Regions from separate parts of the Enterobacter sp. RHBSTW-00175 genome, predicted to be linked through region 2. Evidence: predicted binding sites of a transcription regulator. Region 2 holds the regulator's gene; the other holds the start of a gene.
What was found. Region 2 encodes CRP, which controls carbon source genes, mostly activating them, when cyclic AMP is high. Its sites were predicted from a motif close to ATGTGANNNNNNTCACAT; they were not measured.

Region 1 (7,462 bases), 1.4 Mb from region 2:
CCAGAAATTCTGATGCTGGATGAACCAACCCGCGGTATCGATGTGGGTGCAAAGTTTGAAATTTATCAGTTGATTGCTGAGCTGGCTAAAAAGAATAAAGGGATCATTATTATTTCTTCCGAAATGCCGGAATTGTTAGGGATCACAGATCGTATTCTGGTTATGAGCAATGGTCTCGTTGCCGGTATTGTTGACACCAAAACGACAACGCAAAACGAAATTCTCCGTCTTGCGTCTTTGCACCTTTAAGATCAGGGGCTCCTCATGAGTGCGTTAAATAAAAAAAGTTTTCTCACTTATCTGAAAGACGGCGGTATTTACGTTGTTCTTTTAGTGTTACTGGCCATCATCATTTTCCAGGACCCTACGTTCTTAAGCCTGCTGAACTTGAGTAACATTCTGACTCAGTCTTCCGTGCGTATTATTATCGCACTGGGCGTGGCAGGTCTGATTGTGACCCAGGGTACTGACCTTTCCGCAGGGCGTCAGGTTGGCCTTGCAGCGGTTATCGCAGCAACCATGTTGCAGTCGATGGAAAACGCCAACAAAGTCTTCCCGGAAATGGCGACCATGCCGATTTTCGTGGTGATCCTGATTGTGTGTGTCATCGGTGCGATCATTGGCCTGATTAACGGCATCATCATCGCTTACCTGAACGTGACGCCATTCATCACCACCTTAGGTACGATGATCATCGTTTACGGTATCAACTCCCTGTACTATGACTTCGTGGGTGCATCCCCAATTTCAGGCTTCGACAGCGGCTTCTCAACATTTACGCAAGGGTTTATCGCGCTGGGCAGCTTCCGCCTGTCGTATATCACCTTCTATGCACTGATTGCGGTGGCCTTCGTCTGGGTCCTGTGGAACAAAACCCGTTTCGGTAAGAACATCTTCGCTATCGGTGGTAACCCGGAAGCGGCGAAAGTGTCCGGCGTAAACGTGGCTCTGAATCTGCTGATGATTTATGCCCTGTCTGGTGTGTTCTACGCCTTCGGCGGGATGCTGGAAGCAGGTCGTATCGGTTCTGCAACCAACAACCTCGGCTTCATGTACGAACTGGATGCGATTGCAGCGTGCGTGGTCGGCGGCGTTTCCTTCAGCGGTGGCGTAGGTACGGTGCTCGGCGTGGTAACTGGTGTAATTATCTTCACTGTTATCAACTACGGTCTGACCTACATCGGCGTGAACCCGTACTGGCAGTACATCATCAAAGGCGCAATCATCATCTTCGCGGTAGCGCTGGATTCACTGAAATACGCCCGTAAGAAATAAAGATACCTTGCATTATCAGGCCCGCTCTCTGAGCGGGCTTTTTATTTCACGCAAGCGTCAATTCTTGCTCGGTGACGATACGTTCAAACCCTTCGAGCTCAGAAAGTTTGCAGGCAATCCACTGCTGTGAAAAGGCCTCGCCCAGGCTATCAATGAGATATTGGTTGCCGGAAAATGCCTCGATAGCTTGCTGCTGGAAAAGCGGCAGTACAGGTTCATCATGTTGCGGCTCTTGTAAATCTTGCTCATCGACCTTTTCCAGTCCATACAACATACCGGTCAGGATGGTAGCGACCACCAGATAGGGGTTGGCATCTGCGCCGGCGAGCCGATACTCAATACGACGATTGCCCTCATCCGAGCAGGGTATGCGTAGCGCGGCAGAGCGGGTGTTATAGCCCCAGGAATTGAACAACGGCTCGGTAAGGTTTTTACGCAAACGGCGGAAGCCGTTAACGCCCGGAGCAAGAATGGCGATGGATGCGGGCATCAGCGCCAGTTGGCCCGCGATACATAAGCGCATCATGCCATTGAGTTCCTCGGCGGGTGAGGCAAACACGTTTTCGCCGTGAATATTATTCAGACTGAAATGGAAATGCAGACCACTACCGGACTGAAGGCTAAAGGGTTTAGCCATAAAGCTGGCCTGAAGACCGTTTTTGTCGGCGACAAAGCGGGTCAAACGGCGTAACGCCAGCACGTTATCGCACGTTTCAACCACCCGATGACTGTGCCTGAGGTTCAGTTCGAACTGGCCGGATTCAGCCTCAGCTACGATCCCGGTGAGTGGGATATGCTGGCAATGTGCCAGCTGTTCCAGCTCATCAAACAGTGCCGCGTGTGCCGCTGAGGTGTCCATATGAAAGCAGCCCTGATTTTGCGGATCCTGAGCGCCTTTCCCCGTCAGATAGAACTCAACTTCCGGCGCAATCACCGGGAAAAGCCCATGCTGGTGGAAGCGTTCGAGGACATTCTGCAATATCACGCGGGGTTCAAACGGACAGTCTTGCCCGTTAGTGTCTTTCATCGTCAGCAGGATCTGCGCGCTGTGCTGCGGATCGTGCAAAGAAGGGCGCAGGGAACCAGCGACCGGAACGCATAGCCGGTCTGGCTCATCATGAAGAGGTGCGGCGATCTTCCCTTTCTGATCCATCGAATAGACCGAGAGAGGGAAATAGCAGCCGTTCTCGAGACTCAGCATGTTATCCACTGAAAGTCGCTTACCGCGCATAATGCCATTGATATCGTTCAGATAAACGTCAATGTGTTTTGTCTGCGGGTAACGCTCCAGATAATCCGCCACTTCCACCGAAAACGTGCGCTTCATGGCCGCCATTTTCTCATCCAAATACAGGCCGGAATTGCGGGTGCCCGGAAGAGATAAGCCCGGAAAGTTGAAGTACTGGCGGATATTTTTCAGGAAAAAAGCATTCATTATTGAGTTCATAGTGATTCTTCAATGAAGCCGTAACGGCAGTGAACTCAGCTTAAAAGGGCGGGTGTAAAGGAGGGATAAAAAGAGTGGCTGGTGTCGTAAAGAAAGAATAAAAGAGGGCTATTTTTTCTCTTTTTTCTGCATATCCAGCAATTGCTCAGGTGTCACCGCCGGGTAACCTTGCGCATCTTCAGGGACTTCGTGCATCGCCGGGATCGGCACCAGCGGGCCTAAGAAGCGCGGTTCACGTTTGAATATGTACAGGTCGGCCAGCGCGCCAAAACGGGCACCAAACTCACGTACGCGTACGCTAAGCATGTCTTTAGGTGATGGCACGGCGTAACACTGGGCCTGAATACCCATATGCAGCGCGATAAACAGCGCGCGTTCGCAGTGGAAACGCTGGGTAATGATGATGAAGTCGTTAGTGTCGAACACCTTGCGGGTCCGCACGATAGAGTCGAGGGTGCGGAAACCGGCGTAGTCGAGCACGATATCGGCGGGATCGACGCCTGCGGCAATCAAATCCTTACGCATCGTTACCGGCTCGTTATAGCTTTGCAGTGCGTTATCACCGCTGAGCAGCAGGTAATTTACCTTGCCGCTGTTGTAGGCGTTAAGCGCACCCTGAATACGGTAACGGTAATACTGATTGATAACGCCAGTGCGATAGTACTTGGCGGTGCCGAGCACCACGCCAACCTGGCGGTAAGGGAGGTCTTGCAGGTCATCAAAGATGTAGGGGGCGGTTTTCCAGCTCATCCAGCGGTCGAGGCCAAGCGCAGTCAACAGCAGTATGCCGACCAGGACAGACAGGCTGTAAAAAACGCGCTTTAACATGCAGATGGCTCGTTCCGAAGATGGGATTTCACTCAGGCTACTTTACCCGTCCGGTAAGAGCAAGAAACAGCGATTCAACTGAGGGGTTTTTCATCAGATATGCGGGCATTTCTGCCCGCACTCAGTATTACGCAAGCAGTACACGATCAATGGTGGTACAGCCGAGCGCTTTCAGCGTGGCGGCGGTCGCATCCCACTGGATCAGCGGTGCATCGGCAATTTCTGCCAGAATCGCGCGCTGGATATCAGGGTAATCGTATCCGTTCAGGTTCAACAGATTCAGTGCGCCTTGCAGAGGCGGCAGCGTTGGGTTGAATGCCGCATTTTCAGCGTAACTGCCGCTAAAGATGCGGCCATCACGGCACTGAAGCGCCACACCGCTTGGTGATTTGCTGTATGGGGTATGGCTTTTATTTGCAGCAACAATTGCCGCTTCGCTTAGCGCGTCACCGGAAAGCGCAAAGCCATGATCCTGCTCGTCCATCAGCAGTGTTTTGATATCGAGATCTTTTGGACCGAAGGCATCTGGCAGGTAATCTCCCAGGGTGTGCGGTGCACGGCCTGGCAGGTTGATACGCAGTTGCAGCCCGCTGTTCAGTTCATTCATAAACTGGCGACAGTGACCACACGGGGTGTAGTTAACGGTAATGGCACTCAGCGCTGTTTCGCCACGAAGCCAGGCGTGGCTGATGGCACTCTGCTCTGCATGAACCGTTTGCTGCATGGTGGCGCCGAGGAATTCCATATTCCCGCCGAAATACCAGGTTCCGCTCACGCCGCGTGCAATGGCACCAACGTTGAAGTGGGAGAGATCGGCGCGGGCACAGGCGGCAGCCAGCGGCAACAGTGCGAAAGCCAGCGCGTCTTCGTCCAGCCCCGTCGCCTGTTTAAGCGTCGTGACGTGCTCTGCCGTCAGCAGGGCGGGGAAATGCTCATCCGCCAGAACCGGGGCCAGGGCTGACTGCAAATTCTCTGCAAGCTGGGCGAAAGCGGCTTGAAAACGTGGATGCATGGCAATGCCTCATAAAGGTTAATGGATCGGTAGTGTACGGAGCCGTCAGGGCTTTATATGTGATCCACTTCTCATTATTTATGCAACTTATGAAAGCAAAATGAAATTTGCGCGACGCATCGCAAATTTTAGCCCACAACGGCCAGAATAACCGGGAACAGGAATGGCGCAATCAGGGAGGTCATGATCCCGCAGATTACCAGCGCCAGCGAGCTAAATGCACCTTCCTGATAATCCATCTCAGCGCAGCGCGCGGTGCCCAGGGCGTGTGAGGCGGTTCCCATCGCCAGGCCACGGGCGGCTTTAGTCCGGATTTTCATGAGATTCAGCAGAGTATGACCAAATACCGCACCCAGAATACCGACGAAAATGACGCACATGGCGCTGATCGCCGGAATGCCGCCGATGCTGCCACCTACGGCCATCGCAATAGGCGTGGTGACGGATTTCGGCAAAATAGAAGCGGCAATTTGCGCAGATGCCCCCATCAATAGCGCGACGGAAGTCCCGGTGATCATCGCTACCAGGCTACCGACAAAACAGATGGTGATGATGGATTTCCAGCGCGCGCGGATCTGATGTAACTGTTCATATAAAGGAAAGGCGAGTGCGACAACGGCAGGTTGCAGCAGGTCGTTTAAAATTTTGCTGCCAGCGAAATAGCGCTCGTACGGGATGCCCGTCAGCAGCAGAAAAGGAATAATCACCACCATTGCCACCAGCAGTGGGTTAAGTAATGGCATCTTAAAACGTACGGCAAGTTTACGTGCGGCGAAGAACACGACCAGCGTTAACGGCAGCGACCACCAGATATTGGCCATCATTTTTTTGTTTTCTCCCCAACCACTTTACGTTCGCCGTGAACCAGATGCGAACTCCAGCTGACTACCAGGAAAACCACCAGCGTGCTTATCGTGCAAGACACAACGATGGGGCCGAACTGGGCTTTGAGCAAATCAAAGTACTGCATCACCCCGACACCGATAGGCACGAACAGCAGGGCCATATAGCGGATGAGCACAAAGCAGCCAGGGTTGACCCATTTTGCCGGCAAGATTTGCAGCGCCAGCAGAACAAACAGGATCAGCATCCCGATAATGCTGCCAGGAATAGTGATAGGAAGCAGCGATGCGAGGAAAATCCCGGCGTAGAGGCAAGCGTAAATCAGGACGAATGCGCGCAAGTACTGCCAGATGATATTCAATGATTTGCTCATGGTGAAAGTCCTTGATGAAACGCATTCATCATACAATTAAACCCGGAAATGTGCCACGGATCACATCATGAATTTTGAGCATACCAGACATTCCTGAATGGAACGTCGGGCATTTCCACAAATGGACAGGGCGCCGGTTAAATGAGAATATATGATTCATATATGAATCGTTACGGTATGTATAAATGGGAATCGTAAAAATATCTGACCTGCTGCATGACGACATCCGCGATGCCAGTAAGGCTATGTCGCGCTCGGTGAACGCGCAGGCCGAATACTGGCTCCGTCTGGGGATGTTGTGCGAACTCTATCCTGAACTCAATTACCAACAAATTAAGATGATGATGCTGAAATCAGGATCCGACCGTCTGCTGGAGGTGATCAATGCCGTCAATAATCATTAAAACGGCTGATGAGCTTGCAACGCAGCGCCATGCCGGCGAACTGCTTGCCTCCGTGTTTACCATGTTAGACGGATTTATCCAGCCCGGGGTCACGACGATGGCAATCAACAACCGGGTGGAAGATTTTATTGTTAATGAGCTGCACTCCCGCCCGGCCAGTAAAGGGCAGTATGACTTTCCGTACGTGCTGAACACCTCGGTAAACGAGGTCGTCTGCCACGGGATCCCGAAAGAGTCGGAACACCTGAAAACCGGGTCAATCGTCAACGTGGATATCACCCTTGAGAAAGGCGGCCTGATTGCCGACTCCAGCAAAATGTACCTGATTGGTGACGTGTCACCGCTGGCGCGCCGGCTGGTGAAAAAAACCTATGAGGCCATGTGGAAGGGGATCAAGGCGGTGAAACCCGGCGCAACGCTTGGGGACATTGGCCACGCCATTCAGTCGCACGTTGAAGGCAACGGCTACAGCGTGGTGCGCGAATATTGCGGACACGGTGTGGGTAAAGAGATGCACGAAGATCCGCAGGTGCTGCACTACGGCAAACCGGGTGAAGGCGCGGTGCTGAAAGAGGGAATGGTGTTTACCATTGAGCCGATGGTGAACCAGGGGGACAGCCGGATCAAAACCAAAAAAGATGGCTGGACGGTGGTCACCCGCGATAAAAAACTGTCGGCCCAGTGGGAGCATACCATTGCCGTTACAGCCGATGGTTTTGACGTCCTTACTCTGCGGCCTGACGAGACGATCCCGGATTAACCTCCGGGCTTTCAACATACCTGGAGAGCGGCTACTATAGCGCGTCTTTTTTCACAGGTACTGATATGCGTGTTTTACTGGCCCCAATGGAAGGCGTGCTCGATTCCCTCGTACGCGAACTTCTGACCGAGGTGAACGATTACGATCTCTGCGTGACGGAGTTTTTGCGCGTGGTCGATATGTTGCTGCCAGCAAAATCATTCTACCGACTCTGCCCGGAGCTGCATCGTCTGAGCCGTACCACCTCTGGCACGCTGGTGCGTATTCAGCTGTTGGGTCAGTACCCTGAATGGCTGGCGGAAAACGCCGCCCGCGCGGTTGAGCTTGGCTCGTATGGGGTTGATCTCAACTGTGGCTGTCCGTCTAAGCTTGTGAACGGCAGCGGTGGCGGTGCGACCTTGCTCAAAGATCCGGAGCTGATTTACCGTGGCGCTAAAGCCATGCGTGAAGCCGTGCCCTCGCATTTGCCGGTGACGGTAAAAGTGCGCCTGGGCTGGGACAGCGATGCACGGCAGTTTGA
Region 2 (7,462 bases):
TCTCACCGGGGCCGTGTACGCCGTCGGAATCCGGTATCTCTCTGGACGTTATAAAACAGTTTGCCGGTAAGCTGCCTATTCTGGGTGTCTGTCTTGGCCATCAGGCTATTGCTCAGGTGTTTGGCGCAACCATTGTGCGTGCGGCGAAAGTGATGCATGGCAAAACCTCCCCCGTTACCCACAATGGCGCAGGCGTGTTCAGCGGATTAAATAATCCGTTAACCGTTACGCGCTATCACTCCCTGGTGATTGATCCCCCTACGCTGCCAGCGTGCTTTGACGTCACCGCCTGGAGCGACACCAACGAAATTATGGGCATTCGTCATAAGGAATGGGATCTCGAAGGGGTGCAGTTCCATCCTGAAAGCATCCTGAGCGAGCAGGGACATCAGCTGCTGGCGAATTTCCTCAATCGCTGAATTTTTATTGCCTTATTATGATTTTTTATGCATATTTTGTGATTATATTTTCACAATCAATGTGACATAAAATGGATGGGCATGACATGGCAACTGAACAATCAGCAATTACCCGCGCGACATTCGATGAAGTGATCCTGCCGATTTATGCACCGGCTGAGTTTATCCCGGTTAAAGGGAAGGGCAGCCGCGTCTGGGATCAGCAGGGTAAAGAGTACGTTGATTTCGCGGGGGGGATTGCGGTGACGGCGTTGGGTCATTGTCATCCTGCTCTGGTAGACGCGTTAAAAACCCAGGGCGAAACCCTGTGGCACACCAGTAACGTCTTTACCAACGAACCCGCGCTGCGCCTGGGACGTAAAATCATCGACGCGACCTTTGCTGAACGTGTGCTGTTCATGAACTCCGGTACTGAAGCCAACGAAACGGCCTTTAAGCTGGCACGCTACTATGCTTCAACCCGTCATAGCCCGTATAAAACCAAAATCATTGCCTTCCATAACGCCTTCCACGGCCGTTCGCTGTTTACCGTGTCCGTTGGCGGGCAGCCAAAGTATTCCGATGGCTTTGGCCCGAAACCGGCCGATATCATCCACGTGCCGTTTAACGACCTTCATGCGGTAAAAGCGGTGATGGACGACCATACCTGCGCGGTTGTGGTCGAGCCGATTCAGGGCGAAGGCGGCGTAATGGCGGCAACGCCTGAGTTCCTGCAAGGCCTGCGTGAACTGTGCGATGCGCACCAGGCGCTGCTGGTGTTTGATGAAGTGCAGAGCGGCATGGGGCGTACCGGCGATCTCTTTGCCTATATGCACTACGGCGTGACGCCAGATATCCTGACCAGCGCCAAAGCGCTCGGCGGCGGTTTCCCGGTAAGTGCGGTGCTCACCACGCAGGATATCGCTTCTGCGTTCCACGTGGGTTCTCACGGTTCGACCTACGGCGGCAACCCGCTGGCCTGCGCCATTGCTGGTGCGGCGTTCGATATCATCAACACGCCAGAGGTGCTGAACGGCGTTAATGCGAAGCGCGAGCTGTTCGTGAAACACCTTCAGCAGATTGATGAGCAGTACAACGTGTTCAGCGAGATCCGTGGTATGGGGCTGTTAATTGGCGCTGAGCTGAAGCCACAGTACAAAGGTCGCGCACGCGATTTCCTGCACGCCGCAGCTCATGAAGGGGTGATGGTGCTGAATGCCGGGCCGGACGTGATGCGTTTCGCGCCGTCGCTGGTGATTGAAGACAAAGACATAGAAGACGGCTTAAACCGTTTTGCGGCGGCGGTCGAGAAGATCGTCCGGGGATAACATGATTGCCCGGCGGCGCTGCGCTTGCACGGGCCTACAATCCAGCCGGACGTGATTCAATACGGCGTGCGTTTTAATACCCGCGTTAACCAAATCCCGTGATGCGGACGCTGACGCCATGCCACCGACGAAATGGTGTGCATGGTGCTCAGATGCCCCAGGATGCGCTGCAAATGCTGCTCCAGGGTGCTCATTGGGCCAAGCGTCAGTGTTTCCGGTGCTTCAAGAATATTCGAATCTCCTGCTTCTCCCGGCGCGTCGTACTCCAGGCGCTGCTGACATCGCTGCAAGGCAATCTCACAGGACTGCAAATAGCGCTGCGCCAGATCGGGTGTCAGCATCGTGTGCTCGCGTGCAAGCGTGGTCATGGCGTTAATGTGCTCGACGATAAACTGGCTGTGCGTCACCCACAGTTTCATGTCTGCCAGATAGTGGGAATTAAAGCCCGGCTCCTGCATCGCCTGGTTCAGTGAGTTAAACAGGGCGTTATGTGCCTGGTTAACCTTCATGCGCTGATACGCCAGCGGCGAAGGCTGTGGATCATCGCTCAGGATCAGGCGTATCGCCTGTTGATCTGCTTCCAGCGCATCATGGGCGTTCTGGCGCAACAACCCGCTTTGCCACTGGGGCCAGAGCCAGACCAGGCCGCCAAAGGCAATCAGGCAGCCAATCAGGGTGTCGACCAGGCGGGCGAGAATAAACTGTTCGCCATTGAGCGTGAGCAGTTGCAGGGTGTATACCGCAGTGACCGTAAAGCCCACCATCGCCCAGCCATAGTTCTTGCGAATAATCAGGTAGCTCACCATGGTGACAGCCAGCATCCCCAGCAGCGTATAGCCTTCCGGTACGTGAAAGTGCAGCGTCACCCCGGCAATGATAAGCCCCGCGATTGTGCCACCTGCCCGGTGCAGAATGCGCACCCGCGTAGCACCGTAACCGTTCTGCGTAACAAACAGCACGGTCATTAAGATCCAGTACGGTTTCGGTAAGTGCAGCGCGACGCCCATCAGACTGGCGGTGCTAAGCATCACGCTGATACGCGCGGCATTACGCAGCGCGGCAGATTTCAGTGACAGATAGCTTTTCAGGGCTGGCAGCAGCGGCAGACGCTTTTGTTTATCGGCCATCAGGTCACGGGGGTAAAGTGGCCGCTGAGTCCGCAGGACACGGGCGATGCGGCTGAAGTGCCACGCCGCAAATTGGCCCACCGGGTTTTCCGCGTGCTGATGGGCAATTTTCTCCAGCGCCCCCAGCTGTTTGTCCATGTTAAAACGCGTGGGATAGCGGTGATACAGGATATCGTCAGCGAGAATGCGCAGGCGCGCTGCCACGGTTTGGGCGTTCCAGCGGATCACCGCCTCGGCGTGGCTACGTTCGACCAGCTTTTGCACCTCCTGCGGATGATGCAGGCTCACAGAGATATGTTCCTGTAAATCCAGACCGACCTGGAAGATACGCAGCAGTCGCTTATAGTCATGATTTTTATTGGCGGCGAGCATGTGCAACTGCTGATAACACTGGCTAATCAGATCGACGACTTTTTGCTGGCGCGCCAGCAGCGGCGGCAGCGATTTTTCCGGATCCGTATGCTGAGTGAGCAGGGTGTACTTGGCTTCGCAGTAGTCGGCAAGCTGCACGTAGAGCAGGCTGAGCGATTCGCGCAGCGGTTGTTCGCGCCACAGGCGGAACCAGATCCAGTTGAACACGCCGTACCACAGGGTTCCCAGCGCGTAGATGAGTAGCGGCTCCCACACCGGCATATTCCCGGCGAGGCTCAGCGTGAAGATGGCGGCAATCAACGACGCGGGCAGCAACCGGGCATGTAGCGCGCTGATTTCAGCGGTCACGCCAAGCGTCATGGCCAGTACGGTCAGGATCAGGGGAAGCGGAATATCACGGGCAAGCAGCAGTTGTACAGCGAGGCTACAGCCTGCAAACAGACAGCCGCCAATAATCAGGCGCTTGAAGAAACGTTTATGCGGTGTGTCCAGACCTGCAATGTTGCAGCAGGCAGGAACCAGGGAGAACAACAGACCCTGTTGCAGATGGCCCAGCAGCAAACCCACGGCCACAGGAAGGCACAACACCAGCGTTTGTCGCAGTGCGTAGTTAACTTCCGGGTGATAAATTAGCCTGCGCCACATGGGGAGTAGAGACAAAAACGGCGTGACACCTTGCGATGGCACGCCGTTTGACCGGAATTAACGTGTTCCGTAAACCACGATGGTTTTACCGTGGGCGGAGATCAGGTTCTGGTCTTCGAGCATTTTCAGAATACGGCCCACTGTTTCACGGGAGCAACCCACGATCTGACCAATTTCCTGACGGGTAATTTTAATTTGCATTCCGTCCGGGTGGGTCATCGCGTCTGGTTGTTTCGCCAGGTTCAGCAGAGTCTGAGCGATACGGCCCGTTACGTCCAGGAAGGCGAGGTTACCCACTTTCTCAGACGTGACTTGCAGGCGGCGAGCCATCTGCGAAGAAAGACGCATCAGGATGTCAGGGTTAACCTGAATCAGCTGACGGAATTTCTTGTAGGAGATTTCGGCCACTTCACACGCGGTTTTTGCACGAACCCAGGCGCTACGTTCCTGGCCTTCTTCAAACAGGCCCAGTTCACCGATGAAATCGCCCTGGTTCAGATAAGAAAGGATCATTTCTTTCCCTTCCTCATCTTTGATCAGCACTGCCACCGAGCCTTTGACGATGTAATACAACGTTTCCGCTTTTTCACCCTGGTGAATCAGCGTGCTCTTCGATGGGTACTTATGAATGTGGCAATGAGACAAGAACCATTCGAGAGTCGGGTCTGTTTGCGGTTTGCCAAGCACCATGCGCTGTTATCCTCTGTTATAAGCTGTCACCAGAGTCATAAGATGCATCCAGACTCTGGGGTTGCAATCGAATTCTTACCCATACCCTGGGAAGTCGGCTGTCGTAATAGTCGCAGCCAGTAAAGTTTGATGTCCTCTGCATACATGTGTAACGTCAATGTATTACTGTAGCATCCAGAGTGTTTTAGCATAGCTTTTGTCGCGTGTCTCCTGGTGTCTCGCTTCAGCATGATGCAGGTCGCCTTCCGTTGCGAGAAATGTAACGTACGCGTAATCTGTCACCAAAAATGCAACGTTGGAGTTAATGAATATGCAAGCGCGTGTGAAATGGGTTGAAGGTTTAACGTTCCTGGGCGAATCCGCTTCCGGACACCAGATTTTAATGGATGGGAACTCCGGCGATAAAGCACCAAGCCCAATGGAGATGGTGCTGATGGCGGCGGGTGGTTGCAGCGCAATTGACGTGGTGTCGATTTTGCAAAAAGGTCGTCATGACGTGACGGATTGCGAAGTAAAACTCACTTCTGAACGCCGTGAAGAAGCACCACGCCTGTTTACGCACATCAATTTGCATTTTATTGTGACCGGCAAAGAGCTGAAAGACGCTGCGGTATCACGTGCGGTGGATCTTTCTGCGGAGAAATATTGCTCCGTGGCGTTAATGCTGGAGAAAGCGGTAAAAATCACGCATTCGTATGAAGTGATCGAGGCTTAATGCAAGGGGCATCATACGCGTTGATGCCCTCACCCTAACCCTCTCCCACGGGGAGAGGGAAAAGGATCACGCGATCTGCTTCCCTTCCATCAACCGCTGCACCAGCGGTGACATAATCAGTTCCATCGCCAGCCCCATTTTCCCGCCCGGCACTACCAACGTATTCATATGCGAAATGAATGAGCCTTGCAGCATGGCCAGCAGCCAGGGGTAATCAATGCCTTCGAGATTGCGGAAATGAATAACCACAAAGCTTTCGTCCAGCGAGGGAATGCTTTTGGCCGCAAACGGGTTGGAGGTATCTACCGTCGGCACGCGCTGGAAGTTGATGTGGGTGCGTGAGAACTGCGGCGTCAGGAAGTTAATGTAATCTTCCATCGAACGAACAACCGAATCCATCACCGCTTCGCGTGAATGACCGCGCTCGCTGGTATCGCGCGTCAGCTTCTGGATCCACTCCAGGTTCACAATCGGCACAACGCCGACCAACAGGTCCACGTGGCGCGCCACATCATGCTGCGTGGTCACCACGCCGCCATGTAATCCTTCATAAAATAGCACGTCGGTAGGTTCGGGAAGAGGCTGCCAGGGGGTGAATGTCCCTGGTACCTGATTCCAGGGAACGGCTTCGTCATAGGTGTGCAGATACTTCCGCGACTGGCCTTTGCCGGTCTGTCCGTATTCTTTGAAAGTCTGCTCCAGCAGACCGAAATCGTTGGCATCTGGCCCAAAATAGCTGATGTGTTTGCCGAGATCGCGAGCTTTGCGGATCGCCATATCCATTTCAGGGCGGGTGTAGCGGTGAAAGCTATCACCTTCTACCTCTGCGGACCGTAAATTCAGTTGCGCGAAAATCTTGCGAAAGGCGAGGCTGGTGGTGGTTGTACCCGCACCACTTGAGCCTGTAACGGCAATAACCGGATGTCTGGCAGACATAGCAACTCCCTGACTGGAATAGTGTTAAAGGTCAGTCGTGAAAGGCATTGCGGGGCATGATATTGACCGTTTCGTGCAGCTCAGACCATACCAGCACCACCTCGCCACTTTTGAGCTGGCGCTTTACATCGTTGACCTTTTGTTCAAGCGAACGTTCTTGTTCACCATAATCTGTGCCTTCGCGTAATACAAAGCTTTCAATAAGATTATCGAGCGTTTCGGGCGCCAGATCCTGCCAGGGGATAATCATTTTTTACCGTCCAGAAAAGCGGTGAGCCAGGCTGGAATGCGTGTTTCCAGCCACATCTGCGGGCGTCTGAGCGTACCACCCACAAAGCCAACATGACCGCCATGTTCAGTCAGTTGGTACTGCACGTTGGCGGGCAGAAATTCCTGCGCGGGGATGGAGTGATGATCCATGAACGGATCATCTTTCGCATGGATGATAAGCGTCGGTTTGGTGATTTTGCTCAACAGTGGCATGGCGCTGCACTGGCGATAGTAATCTATCGCATCGGCAAAACCGTGAATTTTGGCGGTGATCAAGTCGTCGAACTCGCGAATACGACGCACCTTCTTCAGCTGACGCAGACTTACCGGCAGAGTGTCCGGGTAGGCTTTGAGCTTACGCGCGGCATTGGCTTTCAGCAGGTTGAGCAGATAACGCTGATACACCCGGGAAAAGCCTTTTTCCATATGGTAGCTGCACTGCTCCAGCATAAACGGGGCAGAGACAATCACCGCAGCGTCCAGAGGAACCGTGTCACCCTCTTTCGCCAGCAGGCAGGCCAGCATATTACCTCCCAGCGAATAGCCCACGGCCGCCGTGGGCACCGTACCAAAATTGTCACTCAGCCAGTGTAAAAACCAGGTGCCGTCTTCGGTTTCGCCTGAATGGTAAATGCGCTTCTGGCGATTTGGCTCACCGCTGCACCCGCGAAAATGCATCACCACGCCGAGCCAACCATGCTCTTTCGCCGCCTGGATCAGACCATGTGCATATGGGCTGTACAGGCTGCCTTCCAGACCGTGAAACACCACCAGACGGGGTTTATGTTTAGCCTGCTCCGGCTCTTCGCTCCAGGCAAGATCCAAAAAGTCCCCGTCCGGCAAATCCAGACGTTGCCAGTGTGGGGTGAACTGCACCTTGCGGCGGATAAGGCGCGGCAACATGGTCTGCAAATGGCGATTGGCTACGCCACGCATGGGCACAAATTCTGCGCTCTCTTCGGCTGCAATGTCGAAGTCTGA

Region 1: cdd (cytidine deaminase) is a predicted target of CRP. The motif match lies at 4,620-4,637, and genes of this name have one in related genera.

The regions. Positions count from the first base shown of each region.
Region 1 is NZ_CP055930.1:267,303-274,764, reverse strand. Features, by position in the region: gene mglA (galactose/methyl galactoside ABC transporter ATP-binding protein MglA) at 1-249, shown strand, start outside; gene mglC (galactose/methyl galactoside ABC transporter permease MglC) at 265-1,275, shown strand; gene HV107_RS01270 (glutamine synthetase family protein) at 1,322-2,710, opposite strand; gene sanA (outer membrane permeability protein SanA) at 2,831-3,550, opposite strand; gene cdd (cytidine deaminase) at 3,678-4,562, opposite strand; gene HV107_RS01255 (CidB/LrgB family autolysis modulator) at 4,691-5,386, opposite strand; gene HV107_RS01250 (CidA/LrgA family protein) at 5,383-5,778, opposite strand; gene HV107_RS01245 (ParD-like family protein) at 5,964-6,182, shown strand; gene map (type I methionyl aminopeptidase) at 6,163-6,942, shown strand; gene dusC (tRNA dihydrouridine(16) synthase DusC) at 7,008-7,462, shown strand, end outside.
Region 2 is NZ_CP055930.1:1,669,673-1,677,134, reverse strand. Features, by position in the region: gene pabA (aminodeoxychorismate synthase component 2) at 1-419, shown strand, start outside; gene HV107_RS08010 (aspartate aminotransferase family protein) at 506-1,726, shown strand; gene HV107_RS08005 (YccS/YhfK family putative transporter) at 1,783-3,870, opposite strand; gene crp (cAMP-activated global transcriptional regulator CRP) at 3,928-4,560, opposite strand; gene HV107_RS07995 (OsmC family protein) at 4,871-5,275, shown strand; gene HV107_RS07990 (phosphoribulokinase) at 5,342-6,211, opposite strand; gene HV107_RS07985 (YheU family protein) at 6,243-6,461, opposite strand; gene HV107_RS07980 (hydrolase) at 6,458-7,462, opposite strand, start outside.